DNA from 2 places in the Shewanella sp. SW32 genome. Region 1 is predicted to be linked to the other one. Evidence: riboswitches for the same ligand, from Rfam matches in the RefSeq annotation. Region 1 holds a riboswitch; the other holds the start of a gene.
The links. Region 1 has a riboswitch for lysine ahead of lysC (lysine-sensitive aspartokinase 3). Riboswitches for the same ligand answer to the same signal wherever they lie in the genome.
Positions count from the first base shown of each region.

Region 2: it holds a riboswitch for lysine, as region 1 does, so the genes downstream of both, L5M28_RS02555 (Na+/H+ antiporter NhaC family protein) here and lysC (lysine-sensitive aspartokinase 3) in region 1, are expected to answer to the same signal.

Region 1 is NZ_JAKKSJ010000032.1:47,439-56,584, forward strand. Features, by position in the region: gene L5M28_RS17960 (response regulator) at 1-113, shown strand, start outside; gene L5M28_RS17965 (YacL family protein) at 205-579, opposite strand; gene L5M28_RS17970 (zinc transporter ZntB) at 776-1,741, shown strand; gene L5M28_RS17975 (succinylglutamate desuccinylase/aspartoacylase family protein) at 1,844-2,965, opposite strand; gene lysC (lysine-sensitive aspartokinase 3) at 2,967-4,322, opposite strand; lysine riboswitch at 4,473-4,647, opposite strand; gene L5M28_RS17985 (DUF3293 domain-containing protein) at 4,748-5,182, opposite strand; gene arcA (two-component system response regulator ArcA) at 5,771-6,487, shown strand; gene L5M28_RS17995 (S9 family peptidase) at 6,577-8,889, opposite strand.
Region 2 is NZ_JAKKSJ010000003.1:104,612-113,757, reverse strand. Features, by position in the region: gene L5M28_RS02565 (electron transfer flavoprotein subunit beta/FixA family protein) at 142-891, shown strand; gene L5M28_RS02560 (electron transfer flavoprotein subunit alpha/FixB family protein) at 892-1,818, shown strand; lysine riboswitch at 1,914-2,110, shown strand; gene L5M28_RS02555 (Na+/H+ antiporter NhaC family protein) at 2,190-3,758, shown strand; gene L5M28_RS02550 (M3 family metallopeptidase) at 3,903-6,053, opposite strand; gene L5M28_RS02545 (multiheme c-type cytochrome) at 6,257-8,356, opposite strand; gene L5M28_RS02540 (thymidine kinase) at 8,898-9,146, shown strand, end outside.

The sequences.
Region 1 (9,146 bases):
CAGAGCATTTACACATTAGTGAAGGCACAGTTAAAGTGCACGTGAAAAACCTACTGCGTAAAGCCAATGCTAAATCGAGAACCGAAATGGCGGTGCGCTACCTAAATAATTAAAGATACGAAAATAAGCTTGGTATCACGCAAACAATAAAGGCAATCCCATGATTGCCTTTATGTTTTTATCAAATAGAGATTAAATAAATGATTACAAACCTTTCTCAATAAATTGCTGCCAACTCAATAGCGCCTGCTCAAAATCCTCTAGGCCACAATAAGCTTCTGACTCAGCATCATAGAGTGACATAGCCTCTTCCAATTCATATTCTTGCTCAAAGCCTAAGGTATTGGCAAACACTCGCGCCTGTTCACGCTCTAACTCTAAGGTAAAATCATTACCAACAAGACGCCATGAACCTCGTTTATCAGCTTGAATTTCTTTTATCACACCCAACACTTGCTGAATTTTAGCTAACTCAGTCCCTAATTCTTCCGTAAACCATTGCCCAAGCACTTCATGATCCATGCTAAAGCTAGCCAAAAAAGTGCCAGTTAAACTGTTACGCCGAAATTCGTATTCCATTTTATTGTCTCTTTGATCTAAGCCTACTAATGCTAATTTTAACCTATCCTTGGCTAAGTTGCTTGCATCACTCAGCACATCAAATTTATGTCAATTAACGTTTACCTCATGTCGTTAAGCATAAGTACTGACTTCATTTTCATGACAAAATCAGTTAGTTTGTTTGGATGATTTTGAAAGTTAAATGGAATGCGATATGCACGAAGGGTTTATCTACAGTTTAGTGCTCAGCGGCGCCCAAGCGGGTTCCACCTTGAGCCTAGAACAGATCGAAAAATGGGATCCTCAGGATGGCCTACTCTGGTTACATCTTCGCTATCGTAATAAAAAGGCACGCCACTGGATACTCAATAGCGGTCTGCCTAAGGTCGAAAGTGATGCCCTACTCGCCCAAGACACTCGTCCCCGTGCAGTGATAACAGGTGAAGGCATATTACTCGCATTACGCGGCGTTAACCTCAACCCCAATTCTGCTCCAGAAGACATGGTGGCAGTGCGTATCTATGCCGATAAACAGCGGATCATTTCCACCTGCGATCGCGAGTTACAGTCGGTCAAAGATGTCGCCGAGCTGATCCTTGAGGGAAATGGGCCTACAACTACGGGGGACTTTATCGTCGCAATCTGCGAGCGACTGACCAATCGTAAAGTCGAGTTTATTGATAAATTGGAAGAACAGCTCTCTGATTTAGAAGAGCTAGTCGTCTCAGGCAATGTGAAAGACTTACGTACCGATATCGCCGAACTGCGCCGTCAAACTGTGGCCATTCGCCGCTATTTAGCCCCACAGCGCGAAGCATTCTCGAAAATGATTTCCGAGCAATTCAGCCTATTTAAAGATACTGAGCGACTCAAGCTGAGGGAAACAAACGATAAACTTATCCGCACCATTGAAGATCTCGATGCCCTGCGCGATAGGGCTAATGTGACTCAAGAAGAATTACTCAGTCAGCAGTCGGAGCAACTCAACAAACGCTTATACTTCTTATCCTTAGTGTCAGCAATCTTCTTACCGTTGGGCTTTTTAACAGGCTTACTTGGGGTCAATATTGGCGGGATACCGGGCGCGGACAACACTTGGGCCTTCGCCACCTTCTGCGGCATATTAATCTCACTCGTCGCCCTGCAAATGGCGCTGTTTTATCGATTTAAGTGGTTATAGCCACCTTAAAACAACAAAGCCAATCGATTAGGATTGGCGTTGTTTTCTCTCAGTCCCATAAACTAATTGTTATGGGCTAATGCTTATGCTCTAAGCGGGCGATTATGTCGTTGGTAACTCAAACACATGAGTCATGACTTTATAAAGCTCAGTTCCTTGGTGCACTGACGCCGAAGCAAAGTGCAAAATCGGCACGCAGTCCTGCGGCAAACTAACCGTTTTTAGCTCATCCGCCGTACCGTATAAATCCATTCGCAGCAAATTCACTAAGGGCTGCCCCGCAGCTAATGGCTCACCCACAGGTGCGAGGTATTCCACTAACCCAGCACTTGGCGCGTGATATTTTTTATAGTCTTTTAGATAACAACCAAAACGCGTCATTTTAGCGGGTGCAACGGTTTCAGCGATCACGCCTCGGTGGCTTAAATATGCCAAAATCCCTTGTGCATCAACCCGTGCATCCTCAAGGCAGACGCGCTCTTGGCTCGCCAATTCCAAGGTTAACGCTGACACTGCAACCCCTAAATCGCGCCCTTGAGATTTTGCAAAATCACTCAATTGCCACCAAGGACAAAACGCAGCCTCATCCATGGCGCCACCAAAGGCATTGGGGATAATGAGCGTATAAGGGATCGACAAAAACTGCGCAGCAGCTAAGTCATATTCAGGGCAATACAAGTGCTTACAAGACTTAGGACCGGTGTGCAGATCGAGCACTATATCCGCGCCATGGGCCATAATCTGCAGGTTAACCGCAAGTCTATGACCCGTTGTGATGCCCCATTCATGCCGCAATTTTTGCTGACAGGCTTCAACCAAAGTACTGCGATAGGCTTGGAGCAGCTCGCTATCACTCAGCTTGGTATGTTCACCATACCAAGTCGGTAAATCGATAGCATGATTCAAATACTCACGATTCCAATTCGCGCCCGTAATAGGATCAAATCGGCCAAGGGTAAACTCACCACTTTTTTGGTTGATCCCGAGTGGATTGGCCAATGGCACTAAGGTGATTTCGCCGCGGATGTCACAGTGTTCAAGCTGCTTCATCAACTGATAAATCACCGCATTCCCTTGTACTTCAGCACCGTGGACATTGGCTTGAATATACACTTTGGGGCCAGTCGCCTTATCGTCACTCGGCTTGAAATGGTAGATAGGCAAAGTGAGTGCTTGCCCTGCGGCAAGCTCCCCGATTTGCAGAGACGATGTTGTCGGCAACATACTAAACGCCTTCGAACAGATTTTGATGCAGCGATTTAACCACTTGTGCCGCTTCCGCTTCGGCCACTAACACACACAGATTATGTGGGCTGGCACCTTGGCAAATCATCCGCACATTGTGTGGCTCTAACACTTCAAATACACGGCGACAGATACCCGGTGTCGTCGCAATACGATTACCGATAATCGCCACTAAGGCCAATCCATCTTCAACTCGCACACGACAATGCTGTGATAATTCTTGCAGCAATGCCTCACTCAACAGACCTTGTCCACTTGAATCTGAACCGGTTTTATCGAGGGTTAGAGACACATTCACTTCTGATGTGGTAATCAAATCCACACTGATCTTATGTCGCGCTAATGTCGCAAAGGTTTCCGCTAAAAAGCCCTGCGCATGCAACATTTGCAAGCTGTGAAGATTTAATAGGGTTTGATCGCGGCGCAAAGCCACAGCGCGGAATACGGGCGCATCTTCCACTTGATGACGGATCCAAGTTCCGCCCTTTTCAGGCTCTTTACTTGAACCCACAAACACTTGAATTTGCTGACGAACGGCAGGAAGAATAGTCGCTGGATGCAATACCTTGGCACCAAAGGTCGCCATCTCGGCAGCCTCATTGAAACTGATCTCGGCAATCGGAAAGGCATTGGGCGCCAAACGAGGATCCGTTGTATAAATCCCCGCGACATCGGTCCAAATCTCTACCGCTGAGGCGCGTAACGCTTCAGCTAACAGTGCAGCAGAATAATCACTACCGCCGCGACCTAACGTGGTCGTTTGACCCGATTCATCGGCACCGATAAAGCCTTGTGTCACAATCACTTGCTCCGCTAACAGTGGCTGTAGATAATCACGAGCTAAAGTCGCAATCTTTTCAACCTGAGGTTCAGCGCGGCCAAAGTGGCTGTCAGTACGTAATACTCGGCGCACATCGAAGGCACTTGAGTTGACACCTTTCTCGCGGATCACCGCCGAAAACAACGCCGAAGAACATTGCTCACCGAGGGACAACAACTCATCCATAGTCGCTTTGCTGCGTTGTGATGCGAGCGCTTCACTCAATACCGACATGCGACTCAATAATTTATCTAATGCGGCGGCCACATCGTTAGGACGACCGAGCTTATCTAAAATCGCATATTGAATTTGGGCAATTTGTTTTAATCGCTGTAATCGGCCATCGTCGTTGATCGATTCTTGGGTCAATTCCACTAACAGATTAGTCACGCCGCTCGAAGCGCTGACCACAACTAAACGACAATGAGGATTAGCTAACACTATGTCGGCACAGCGATTCATAGCGTTATAGTCGGCGACTGAGGTGCCACCAAATTTTGCAACAACGAGGGTCATTAGCGCACCTCCGTGAAACACGTAGGGCAACAAATAAACACAAATTGAATAAGATATTGATTAACTAACATGATCACACTCCGAACTGACTTCGTTCGAAGAGCCTGGTGCTCAATGATAACGCACCCCAAAAGAAGGGAAACAGCAATCGTCACCAGAAGCTCTCCACCAATTACAGGTGACAATCGTCAGGATTCAGCCTGAGCGACCGACATAAACATGCAGCAACCATATCTATGCCTCGGCGTTAATCTCCCTCATCAGTCATCGCTGGAGTTTGTGCTCCTCTGACCGACTACCTAGTTAACGCTCCTCTTCTGTTCCTTTCCGAGGAAAGGGACGAAAAAAGTAGCAATAAACCCCTAATGAAGTCAATGCTAATTTCATAACAAATGAACAATTTAAATAAAATCTTTTGAAAACAACTAAATGTTCAAATCGGGTAGCTCGTATACCAGCTGCACATAATCTCTAAATTTGCCTAAACACACTTCATCATGTCCATCCAAGGTGCAAGGCACTAAGCTCACATCCCCTTGTTCGACAACATAAATCGCATATTGATTAAATTTCTTACCCAATTGCAATGCCATCGTTCTATCGATAAACACGGCCCAACTTTTTTCCATGTGGGATAAATCCGGTGCGGCGCCCACTAAAGCACGATAAGGGCTACCGAGTAATTCAATTTCACGAAGAAGTTGGCGATCGAGTAAACGGTTTTGGCTAGGAGAGAGAAGCTTTGAAGCGGGATTATGAGCGGTAATAACAGCAAAGGAAAAATCACAGGATAATGCTTGAGTCAGCAAAAACAACGGCGCTTGGTAACATTGCCACAAATTTTGAGTCGTATTGTCCATTGGTAGTCTAGTCGAAAAATGAACCCAAGCTAGTGTAGCAGAGTGATTGTAAAATCCAAAGAGGCGTGAACTGGCTCACAGGAATAAGAAATACATTAGTTATACTAATCAATAGCTAAAGTAAATATCATGGTAAAAACCCCTGCTCACCTAAAATTTGTTAACATTTCATTTGTTAACAAATGACTAAAACGAGTACAATGTACGTACTGGTGAGTTGAAACAGATTGAGCAAGATGCTTATCGTTCAATACAGTTTGTTACATATATCGCTTAAAGTAACGTGAACTGACCGGGCATCTGTTTAAAATCTGTTCTACATTTGATTTGTCTTTTAAACATTTAAAAAAAACAATAGTTAAGGAACTTATTCTAACTATTGCTTATCGAAGTTGGTACTGATTACGTTTTCTCGTATTACACTTAAACGTGCACTTAATCTACATCCAGATATAGATGTCACCGTAAAGATTTTCCTTTTGAGCACAAAGCAGTTCAAGGAAGTATCAACGCTTTTATGAATATAAGAGCCCGAAGTAAGTTGCTCTTATTGGTTAGTATAAACTGATTAAAATTTAGGTAAATAATATGCAAAATCCGCACATTCTGATCGTTGAAGATGAAGCCGTTACCCGTAACACGCTGAGAAGTATTTTCGAGGCAGAAGGGTATGTGGTAACTGAGGCCAATGATGGCGCAGAAATGCATAAGGCTATGCAGGAAAACAAAATTAACTTGGTCGTTATGGACATTAACTTGCCAGGTAAGAATGGTCTATTGTTGGCACGTGAACTACGTGAAATCAACAACATCGGTCTTATCTTCCTGACAGGTCGTGACAACGAAGTCGACAAAATTCTTGGACTTGAAATTGGCGCGGACGATTATATTACCAAGCCGTTCAACCCACGTGAATTAACGATTCGTGCTCGTAACCTTCTGACTCGTGTCAACAGCGCTGGCGCTGAAGTCGAAGAAAAGAGCTCAGTAGAATACTACCGCTTCAATGATTGGAGCTTAGAGATCAACAGCCGTTCATTAGTGAGCCCACAGGGTGAATCTTACAAACTGCCACGTAGCGAGTTCCGCGCTATGCTGCACTTTGTTGAAAACCCAGGCAAAATTTTGACTCGTGCCGATCTACTGATGAAAATGACCGGCCGTGAACTTAAGCCACACGATCGTACTGTAGACGTGACTATCCGTCGTATCCGTAAGCATTTCGAAAGCTTGCCAGATACGCCAGAAATCATCGCGACTATTCACGGTGAAGGCTATCGTTTTTGCGGTAACTTAGAAGGCTAATCACCCGCTAAGCGACATCCGCATTAATTGGTTTGATAAGAATCGATTCACAAAAAACCAGATCCTAGGATCTGGTTTTTTTATGCCTACTATTTGGCGTTTTTCAACTGCCTATCTAGGAAATCGGCCAGTGAGCGATATAAGTGATTACGCACTTTCTCGCCACGCATCGAATGTTTAGATCCAGGATAATCGATCATCTGGAATAATTTCCCTTCATCCTGCAGCGCCTTATAAACCCGAGTGCTGTTTTCAAACAAGACGTTATCATCGGCCATACCGTGATACATCAACAGACCCGATTGATAGTTTTTCACATAGGGAAACACGCTGCTGGCTTCATAACCCTTTTCATTCCCCTCAGGATGGGCTAAGTAACGCTCAGTATAATGGGTGTCATATAAGCGCCAGTCGGTTACAGGCGCGCCCGAAATCGCGGCTTTAAAGTAATCTGGCGCCTTAAATAGACTCATCAAGGCCATGTAACCACCGTAGCTGTGGCCGTAAATTGCTACATTATCGGCATCGACAAATGGCAGACTCCGTAAATAGTCCACTCCCACTTTTTGATCCTTGACTTCAGCTTCACCCAAGTGACGGTAAATCACTTGCTCAAACTTTGTGCCCCTGTGGGCGCTGCCGCGGTTATCCAACTGGAACACCACATAGCCTTGTTGAACAAGATACTGGGTAAAGTAGTCCTGCTCGCTCCAACTGTTGGTCACTAACTGTGCGTGCGGCCCACCGTAAACCCTTACAACGACAGGGTATTTCTTGCTCGCATCAAACGGCACAGGTTTGAATAAACGGGTTTGCAACACTTGGCCATCTTCGGCTTTCAGTTCACCAAATTCAGGGAGTTGCCACAGACCCGCATAGTCATATAAAGGATGGCCTTGCTTGACTTCATTTTGCTCAACCCAAGCCAGTTGTTGGCCCTTCTCACCGTGTAAACTGATCTGCGGTGGCTGAGATAAGCTATTGAAATAATCCAGATACACACTTTGATTGTCGGCAAACACAGGATCGTGCATGCCCGCTTGCTTGCTTACCCGCTCAACCTTGCCACCCGCTAAAGGCACGCGATAAAGTTGTTTCTCGATTGGCGTATCTTTGCGGCCAGTGAAATATACCCAACCAGCGGTTTCATCTATGTATTCCAACGCATCGACAGCCCACTCGCCCTGAGTCAATTGGGTTTTAAGTTTGCCTTTTAAGTCAAAAAGATACAGATGATTAAAGCCGTCACGCTCAGATGCCCAAATAAAAGCCGATTGCTGTTTTAAAAAGTGCAGATCGTTATTAAGGTTCACCCAAGCGTTACTGCGTTCTTTCACTAAGGTTTTTGGCTTAGTCAGCGAGTCTAACGCCACCAGTTGCAAATCTAGCTTATGTTGATCGCGGCTCTGCCACTGGAACGACAAATGTTTGCTATCGGGCAACCAATCGACCCGCGGCAGGTAAATATCTTTGCTCTTGTCTTCGTTGCTCTCTTCGCGCAGGGTCACCCAATTGATAGCCTTATCTTTTAACGTGACCACACCGAGGGCGATATCGACGTTGTTTTTGCCGGCATAGGGATAGCGCTGCTCAGTAAGTTTAATACCATCAGCATAGATTTCGTTACGGGTTACTTGCTCGACACCGGACTCATCAATACGGGTAAAGGCGATGGCCGATTCATCGGGCGCCCACCAATAACCTGTCATGCGATCCATTTCCTCCTGAGCGACAAACTCGGCCATGGCATTTTTAATCGCCCCGCCGCCATCGCTCGTCATAGCTTGGAATTTTTTGGTCGCCAGCTCTAACACATACAGATTTTGATCCCGCACGAAAGACACAAAATGTCCCTTGGGCGATAGGCGCGCATCTGTGGCAAACCCTTCGCCAATGGGAAGTTGGCTGACACTGTTATCCACTAATGAAAAATAATACAGATTACCAGCAGCCGGAATTAATAGCGCTTGGCTATCATCGGCCCAGAAGTACTCCATAATGCCTTCGCCATAAATACGTTGGCGCTCGCGGCGGGCTTTTTCTTCATCGGATAATTCATTGCTTGCCAACTTATCGGCATTGAGCAATAGGCTAGATTTACCCGTCTTTACATCCATCTGCCAGAGATCATAAAAGTTTTGATTGTCTTTACGGCCCGCAAGATAAGTGACACGCTGACCATCGGGTGACAATTTCAAACCTCGAGGACTGGTGCCCGCTAAGGCGGGCGAGGCGTTCATTCGCTCAATCGTCAGTGGCAGTTTGCCGCCTTCCATTGCATAAGCTGGGGTAATTGAAAACATAGCTGTCGAAATCATGGCCATTTGGCTCGCTATCAGTAGGGGAACGGCGCGCACCTTAAGTGAGCACGCAGGGAACCAAGTTAACCTATTTTTAATCATTATTATTCCTTGGGAGCATAATCGCCTAAGATGTCAGCGATTAAAAACAAGCCGACATTGTGCCAGAGGCCGCCTATAAATAGAAAGAGCATGCAATATGCCGATACAAATTAGGCCCTTGCGCCAAGCTCAATCCAAATAATCCCAAAAAGCCCCAATATTCGCTAAAAGCATCAGCAACATCGCTGAAATTGTCGACTAACTGAGTTATCATTCGCGGCAAATAACGAAATTGACCTCATTGTTGAACCTCTAAA
Region 2 (9,146 bases), on a different contig from region 1:
CCGTTGCAGCGGATTAAAAAATACAAACAGGCGTTTGACTTTGGTTGACGTTAACGTTAACAGGACGTAAAGTTGCTCTATCCTGCATTGGTATTAACCAATGTTTTGTCCATGTACATGAAAGTGTAGGAAGGAAACCCTATGAAAGTATTGGTGCCCGTTAAGCGCGTTGTTGATGCCAATGTGAAGGTCAGGGTCAAAGCTGACAATACAAGTGTTGACACTGCAAACCTAAAAATGGCGTTGAACCCTTTTTGTGAAATCGCAGTAGAAGAAGCGGTTCGTTTAAAAGAAGCGGGTAGCGCTACTGAAGTGGTTGTTGTCAGTATTGGTAATAAAGCCGTGCAAGAACAACTGCGTACCGCGCTTGCATTAGGCGCAGATCGTGCAATTCATATCGATACTGAAGAAGAGCTCGTGCCAGTGTCTATCGCCAAATTGCTCAAAGCGGTACAAGACAAAGAACAAGCAGAGCTGGTGATTTTTGGTAAGCAATCCATCGATGGTGATAATAACCAAACTGGCCAAATGTTTGCCGCGTTAATGGATATGCCACAGGCGACCTTTGCTTCAGAAATCAAATTAGAAGCGAATACATTACAAGTCACCCGTGAAATTGACGGCGGCATGCAAACTCTTAAACTGCCTTTACCTGCTGTTGTGACCGCCGATTTACGTTTGAACGAACCCCGTTACGCTTCATTGCCTAACATAATGAAAGCTAAGCGTAAGCCATTAGAAGTATTTACTGTGGCAGACTTAGGCGTGACGTTAAAGAGTCACCAAACGATTGTGAAGGTCACTCCGCCAGCTGAACGTAAAGCGGGCATTATGGTAGCGTCGGTAGCTGAGCTAGTTGAAAAGTTAAAAAATGAAGCGAAGGTGATCTAAATGGCCATTTTAGTATTAGCTGAACATGATAATGCTGCACTGAAACTCGATACGGCAAAAATTGTTACCGCCGCCCGTGCCATAGGCGATGAAGTACATGTCTTAGTTGCGGGTCATCAATGTGGCGCGGTTGTCCAAGCCGCACAGGCACTACAAGGCGTTAGCCAAGTACTCGTTGCCGATGCCAGCGTGTATGAAGCGCATTTAGCGGAAAATTTTGCCAAATTGCTGGTGGACTTAGCGTCAAACTATGGTCACATTCTGGCCTCGGCTTCAAGTTTAGGTAAGGACACGCTTCCGCGCGTTGCAGCATTATTAGATGTCGCGCAAATCTCAGAACTTATTACCGTCGTCAATGCCGATACCTTTGTGCGCCCTGTGTATGCGGGTAACGCCTTAGCGACAGTGCAAAGCCATGATGCCATTAAAGTGATAACAGTGCGCGCCAGTGCGTTTGACGCTGCGCCAGAAGGTAACAGTGCGGCTGTGACGACACTTGATAAAGTGTTTGAAGCGAGAACTCAGTTTGTTTCTCAATCGCTGACAGTTTCTGCCCGTCCAGAGTTAGGCAATGCTGGCATTATCGTATCTGGCGGCCGAGGCATGGGCAGTGGTGAAAACTTCGGCATGTTGGAGCAACTTGCTGATAAGCTCGGCGCAGCAGTTGGCGCATCACGCGCTGCAGTTGACGCAGGTTTTGTGCCTAACGATTTACAAGTGGGTCAAACCGGTAAAATCGTTGCGCCAAACTTGTATATTGCCGTCGGTATTTCTGGCGCGATTCAACATTTAGCCGGCATGAAAGACGCTAAAGTCATCGTTGCAATCAACAAAGATCCTGAAGCGCCGATTTTTCAAGTTGCCGATTATGGACTCGTTGCTGATCTGTTTGAGGCGGTTCCTGAGCTGATTACAAGTCTCAGTTGATTTTATCTGTGATCTAGGTCACATTAAGTGGCTTTGCGGTAGCATCTGCTAAGCCGCTTATGTTTTTATGTGCCTCACGCCCGTGCAAGGGCGTTCTTAGAAGTAGAGGCGCGCCAAATATTAGTAGTGATCAGTAGGGTGATTCCGTTGATCGATTGCGAAAGGATTTGGTGCCGAAGTGGTTCGATTTATCACGATCAACTGCTGGGGTTGTACCTAATAGGTGCAGCACTGCCATAGTATTTTCCGATATGGATATTGGGAATAGTTACTATGGAGCGCTACTGATAGGACAGGTGACCTTGGGTATCTATTGCCTTTTCCCACCAGTTCAGTCGCCCTCCATTCGTATTTAACGAAGATAATAATCAATGACTGTTATGAATTATGCCGATTCGGCACTTTCCTTGTTGCCGCCTGCGGTGGCTATCGTGTTGGCGATCTTGACTCGCCGTGTACTGCTTTCTTTGGGGTTAGGTATTTTAATTGGTGCTTTATTGCTCAATCAATTTTCACCTTTAGCAACGGGTGAGTTTGTATTTAATGGCGTTAAAGGGCTTTTTTGGACTGATAAAGGTCTAAATTCGTGGAACTTATATATTCTCGGTTTCTTAATTGTACTGGGAATGATCACAGCGTTAATTACCGTAAGTGGCAGCGCGCGGGCTTTTGCCGATTGGGCTCGTTTACATATACGTAATAAACGTGATGCTAAACTATTGACCATGTTTTTAGGTTGCGTAGTTTTTATTGATGATTATTTCAATAGTTTAGTTGTTGGTTCGGTCGCTCGACCTGTTACCGATCGTTATTATGTTTCCCGCGCTAAGTTAGCTTATTTATTAGATTCTACTGCGGCGCCTGTGTGCGTTATTTCTCCAGTTTCGAGCTGGGGTGCTTATATTATCGCACTCATTGGCGGGATATTAACTGCCCATGGTTTTGCTGATACGGGTCATTTGAGTATTTTTATTCAAATGATCCCGATGAACTTTTACGCAATCTTCTCCTTGTTATTATTACTTTTTGTTGTCTTTATGGGATTAGATGTTGGGCCAATGCGTGAGCATGAGCTCAATGCCCAACGTGGTAATTTATACGATGAGTCTAAAGGATTACCGCCTGGGGCGAACGCGGATTTACCTGAAGCCGAAACCGGTAAGATTTTAGGTCTATTTCTGCCGATTACCGTGTTGGTATTTGCAACCCTCTATTTTATGATTAACAGTGGCGCTCAAGTACTCGCGGCGGAAGGGATTGAATTTAATATTATTTCTGCTTTTGAGAAAACCGATGTCAGTTCATCACTTTTCTTTGGTGCATTAATTGGTCTAGCGGTTTCGCTGATATTGAATTTAGTGCAAGGCGTTGAGAAATTGATGATAGTCAAAGGTATAGTGCAGGGCGCTCGCTCTATGCTGCCGGCGATTTACATCCTGTTATTTGCTTGGACAATCGCAGGTGTGATTGGTCAACTCGAAACCGGTAAGTTTATGGCTAGTTTAGCAACAGGAAATATTCCGTTCGCATTTTTACCCGCCTTAATGTTTGTGCTAGCAGGTATTACCGCGTTCTCAACTGGTACTAGCTGGGGTACGTTCGGGATCATGTTGCCGATTGCTGCTGATATGGCGATGGGAAGTCACACTGGCATGATGCTACCTATGCTTGCCTCTGTGCTGGCGGGGGCTGTATTTGGCGATCACTGTTCACCAATTTCCGACACGACTATCTTGTCGTCTACGGGCGCCAGTTGCCACCACATCGACCATGTGGTGACTCAGCTACCTTATGCACTCATTGCGGCGTTTATTAGCTTAGTGGGTTATGTGGCACTTGGATTTACCGAGTCTGTTGTCGCGGGTTTAGTGGCTTGTAGTGTGGCATTTGTAATTAGTATTATCGTACTTAAAATCAAATCTAAAGGCACAATTAGCTAGACGTTAATTGAAACCTTTCACTGCAAACGTTCACGACAAATAAGTCAAAATAAATCAGCCAGCATTATGCTGGCTGATTTTTTTGGTTAAGGCTGAGTTTGTTTTTATCTCTAGCTTATCGCATTAAGGCTATCAACTCTTAGCTTAGCGTGCTTGATCTAGACCGCGGCGTTTAAGTAAGCCTTCTGTGGTTGGCTCTTGTCCGCGGAAGTTTTTGTAGGCGTCCATTGGCGCTATGCTATTACCCACTTCACGGATCGTTTTGCGGTACTTCATGCCGATTTCACGATTGAGCCCGCCTTGGGTTTGTACATAGGCAAACGCATCCGCCGCTAAAATCTCACTCCACATATAAGCGTAATAACTTGCCGAGTAACCGCCGGGGAAGGCGTGGGCAAAATAGGTCGACTTATAACGCGGAGGTACGGCACTGATGTTTAAGCCGTGCTTTTTCAAAGCATTGGCTTCAAATGTTGGTACATCTTGCAGCGGGGTATCTGGGGTTAATGAATGCCATTCCATGTCTACTAATGCAGCGGCCATGTATTCCAGAGTGTCAAAGCCTTGGTTGAAGCTGCCAGATTTCAGCAGTTTTTGCAGCAGTTCATCGGGAATGGGTTTGCCTGTTTCATAGTGTTTCGCGTAGTTCGCTAACACTTTTGGATGGGCGGCCCAATCTTCTTCAAACGTCGATGGAAATTCGACAAAGTCGCGTGAAACCGAGGTGCCCGCCAGACTTGGATAAGTCACTTTAGAGAACATGCCGTGGGTGCCGTGACCCATTTCATGGAACATAGTAGTGACTTCGTTATAGCTGACGAAGGTGGGTTGACCTTCGGGCGCTTTCTTTATGTTCATCACGTTGACGACCACAGGTTTAGTGCCTTCGAGGAAGGATTGACCGACGAACGAACTCATCCAAGCGCCACCACGTTTACCTTCACGGGCAAAATAGTCGGCGTAGAAAATGGCCATGCTTGAGCCATCGGCATCAAACATTTCGTAGGCTTTCACATCGGGATGGTAAACCGGTAAATCTGGGCGTGGTTTTAAGGTGACGCCATAGAGTTCTTTGAGTGTGTAGAATACGCCGTCTTCGAGCACACGATTAAACTCGAAGTATGGGCGAATGCTATTGGCATCGAGGGCGTATTTTTCTTGGCGAACTTTTTCTGCGTAAAACTCCCAGTCCCACGGTGCCAGTTCAAATTTCCCACCGGTTTTAGTGATCATCGCTTGAATGTCGGCCGCTTCTTTCTCTGTGTTAGCAACTACCGCAGGCACCATTGAGCCAAACATGCTGTAAACCGCTTCGGGTGTTTTGGCCATTTGCGGTGCTAATCGATAACTTGCCCAGTTTTCATAGCCTAATAGTGTTGCGCGCTCGGCTCTGAGTTTCGCTAAACGAGATACGAGTGACGCAGTTTCGTTTTCACCAGTTAAGCCACGGTTCGCTGAGGCTTCCCAAATACGCTGGCGTAGCTCACGGTTTTCCAGTGATGCCAACACAGGTTGGCGAGTGGTGTTGGTGATGTTAATCAGATACTTGCCATCGTGACCGGCCGCTTTGGCATCGTTCGCGGCTGAAGTGATTTCACCGTCGGTTAACCCAGCAAGTTCACTTTTTGAATCCACCACAACGGCGATTTCTTTGGTTAAGCGTAATAAACGCTGAGAGAACTCATTCGTTAGTGTTGATTGTTCTTCATTTAACGCGCGGATTTTAACTTTTTGTTCATCGGTAAGTTTAGCCCCAGCCATGATAAAGCGTTGGTGATATACCTCAACCAAACGTACTGCTTCTGGGGTTAATCCTAAGTTGGTGCGGTCGTTATAGATGGCTTCGATACGGGAAAATAGCGCTGGGTTTAAGTTGATATTATCTGAGTGGGCCGCCATTTTTGGCGCCATTTCCCCTTGGATTTTACGCAGTTCTGGATTGCTATTCGACCCTGCTAAATTATAAAACACGCTTGATGCACGGTTGAGTAGGGCGCCGCTTTTCTCCATAGCCACAATCGTATTATCGAAGGTTGCTGCTGCCGGATTATTGGCTATTGCGAGAATTTCTTGATACTGCTCTGCCATGCCTTGCTCTAAGGCTGGCGAGAAGTGCTCATTCTTTATGAGGCTAAAATCGGGTGCTTGATATTGCAGGTTACTGGCTTGGAACAGCGGGTTTTGGGTTGGTACCGAGATAACGTTAGGTGCTTTAGTTTCTGTGCTGCTGCAACCTGCCATGAATCCGGCGGTGAGAGTGGCGCCGATGGCGATGGCAATAAAACTTTTACGCATAATTGAGTGACTTCCTTTGAATTGTTGTTTTTTTAGGACTGTAACGTTAGTAACTTAAATAGGACTGAAAATGGCTTGTTATCGGGAATGTCTAAGTAAAAAAGGAGCCTCGCATTAGCGAGACTCCTTTGGCTATTTCCTTGCAGGGAAAATAGGTACCGCTTTTTACTTACTTCTTAATCACGCGATGATGAGATGATTAATTAGCGAGTAAACTTGTGGTATTTATCAATACCAGAACTTCTACCTGTGTCATGACATACTGCACAGGATTCAGAGGTCGGTTGTTTAAACCAGTCAGCAACCTTTGGTATGCTGATTTCACCACCGTTGCTTGCCATATGCGCCTTAGCTGAATCGCTAGTGTGGCAGGCATAACAGTTAGCGGTGACTGGACTTGTCATTTTGCTACCTGGTTCAGCGATGTATTGATTTGGCACTTTGCTTAAATCAATCGCTTTTTCATGACAGGCAACGCAGCTAGTAGAGGCTTCAATCGCGCCTGCACCGTTAGCGGTTTGCGCTTGAGTTCCATCAGCTTTAACTTCACCGACTTTAGCGCCATTACCCCAGTGCCAGCTGTGCACCATAGGACCAAAACCTGCGCCTAAGGCTGCTGAAGTACGTTCCATGCCGTTGTCATGGCAGGCGATACAAGCTTTACCACCTTCATCGAAGGCACCATTTTTGTGGAACGCAGTGGCATCGTTGTGACAAGTAGTACAGCTGTTAGTACTCGCTATCTCACGACGTTCGAAGCCAGAGACCTTTTGAGTGGTGACAGGGTTAACGACATCTGAGTAAGCCGTAAAGGATATGCCCATAGAACCATCATAACCTGTCGCTCTTAGGTTGCCATTACTTTGGTAGCGTTGCTTACCATCATATTCCATCCAACCAGCGGTACTGAATGTCACGCGGGCAGAATAAACATAGTTAGCATTCACTGCGCTGATATCTGTCAGTAAATGACAGATATTTTTAGTGCCGTCAGTGTTGTAACCATAGTAGTAGTTAGTACGGTTACCTGGGCGACCCACTAAGCTGCCATTTTCATAGGAATGTAAATAAGCGCCCGCATAAACTACGGGTTTCTTAGCGTCATATACTAGCGGGCTAGAATAGTTAAAGTTGTCTTTAATGCTAAAGACGTTACCATCGGTGTCTTTCACTGTCAGCGTTGTACACCAGCCTGGGGCGGTTACTGCAGCCGCAGCACCTGTCGGCGCATAGTGGTCTGTCTTGGTAGAAATATCATCTACTTTAACAGGTGTTGATAGACTCAATTTATACTTAGCGCGAATCGCTTGGCGTTCGGTTATACCCGCTTTGCTTTCGTGCATAATGCGCAGATCCGCACCATTACTTGGGATAATAGCCCCTGGTACGCCACCACTGTCATGGCAATCAATACAACCTGGTCCAGCTACGTTGATGTTTTTAGGTGCTTCAACGTGACAAGATGTACAGTTTTGTACTGAAAAGTCTTTAGTAAAATCTTGGTGATTGATATGACCAATTTTAGATAGGGTGTTTGTCGCATAGCCACCCGTAGAGAAACCTTCAGCATTGACAACTGCGCGGCTGACTGAGCCGTGACACACTAAACAGCCTTCCACGAAAGTGACTTCGCTGTCCATGCCGGTAGCGACATAGCTTGCATGACGACGAGGGCTTGTTGAATAGTCGATATGGCAAGAGTAACAACTATCAGTTGTGGTTGAATGGGTGCCTTCAGGTTTGTTAACGACCAGAGGTTTAGAGGTCGCAATACCATTATTACCACCGACACGTAACCAAACGATACCTTCAGTACTTGGATTAACCCCTTTCATTGGTACTTTAAATTGGTAATGACCATCAGCTAAAGCGGTCAATTCAGCGCCGACGGTTGCTTGAGTTGCTTCACCGCCAATATGGACGTTATCTGCAACACCATTTTTATCAGCTTCGGTGCGGTTAGTGATGAAGCCTTTATCTGTTAGTGCAGCCACTTTGGCTTGAGCATTTAACAGTCCGTTGATTAGGTTATTGTTTTCATCTGTAATTTCAAATTCGTAAGTGATACTGCCTTCGCCAAAGCTATAGTTGATCACTTTGACGTTAGTCATAGTAGAACTGGTGACAGGGGGCGGTGTTCCAGGCTCACCGGGTGTTCCAGGTTCACCGGGTGTTCCAGGGATACCGGGCGTTCCTGGTGCTCCATCTACACCATCTTTACCATCATCGCCACAGCCAACAAGGGCGCCAGTTAGTGCTAAGGCAACTAAATATGCCAGTTTTCTAGAGGTGAAAATTCTCATCATAATCTCCATTTGATCCAATATGCGAATAAAGGACGGAGTGGAGCACTAAAGTTTGCAGGGTAGATTAGTGCTTTGACCGTTGGTCTCAATTTGCAAGCTATCGAATACTTTTCTTTTTTTAATTGAGCACGTTTTGTCTCGAATGAAATATTACTGTTAACGCTATGTTTGTTTTTTGAGCGCAAGCCCATTTATACCTATTACTTTGGAGGTAGATCGCACTTTTTAAATTTAACTTTTACTAATTTTTCCTTACGAAACAACATTTAAGTTTCAGTTAAGCTTTCATTAACAATTGAACGGCATCGGGACGTTTTTTATGTTTTTTGCAGGGAAGAGTATTAAATGAAGTGGACTAGAAATATTTCAGGAGGCGATTGGGGATTAAAATGATTGATAAGTTGGTGTCATTGCAGAATTTCATGATAAAAGCTTAGCGGCTGCTAGTGTTCTGATGTGAAGCGCAATGTTAGACTAGCGCTCAATTTGGCTCTGGTAGCAGACGCGTAAGCGCTAACGTTTTTAAAGGGTATAAGTCTTGGCTCAATTGTATTTTTATTATTCGTCTATGAACGCGGGTAAATCCACTTCCCTATTACAGTCATCCTATAACTACCGTGAACGCGGTATGAATACTTTGGTCATGACAGCCTCCATAGACGACAGATATGGCAAAGGTAAAGTGGCCTCGCGTATTGGCATTGAAACCGAAGCACAGGTATTTAGTAGCCAAGATGATTTGACTCAAATGATTAGCGATGTGCATCAAGCCACGCCATTAAGCTGT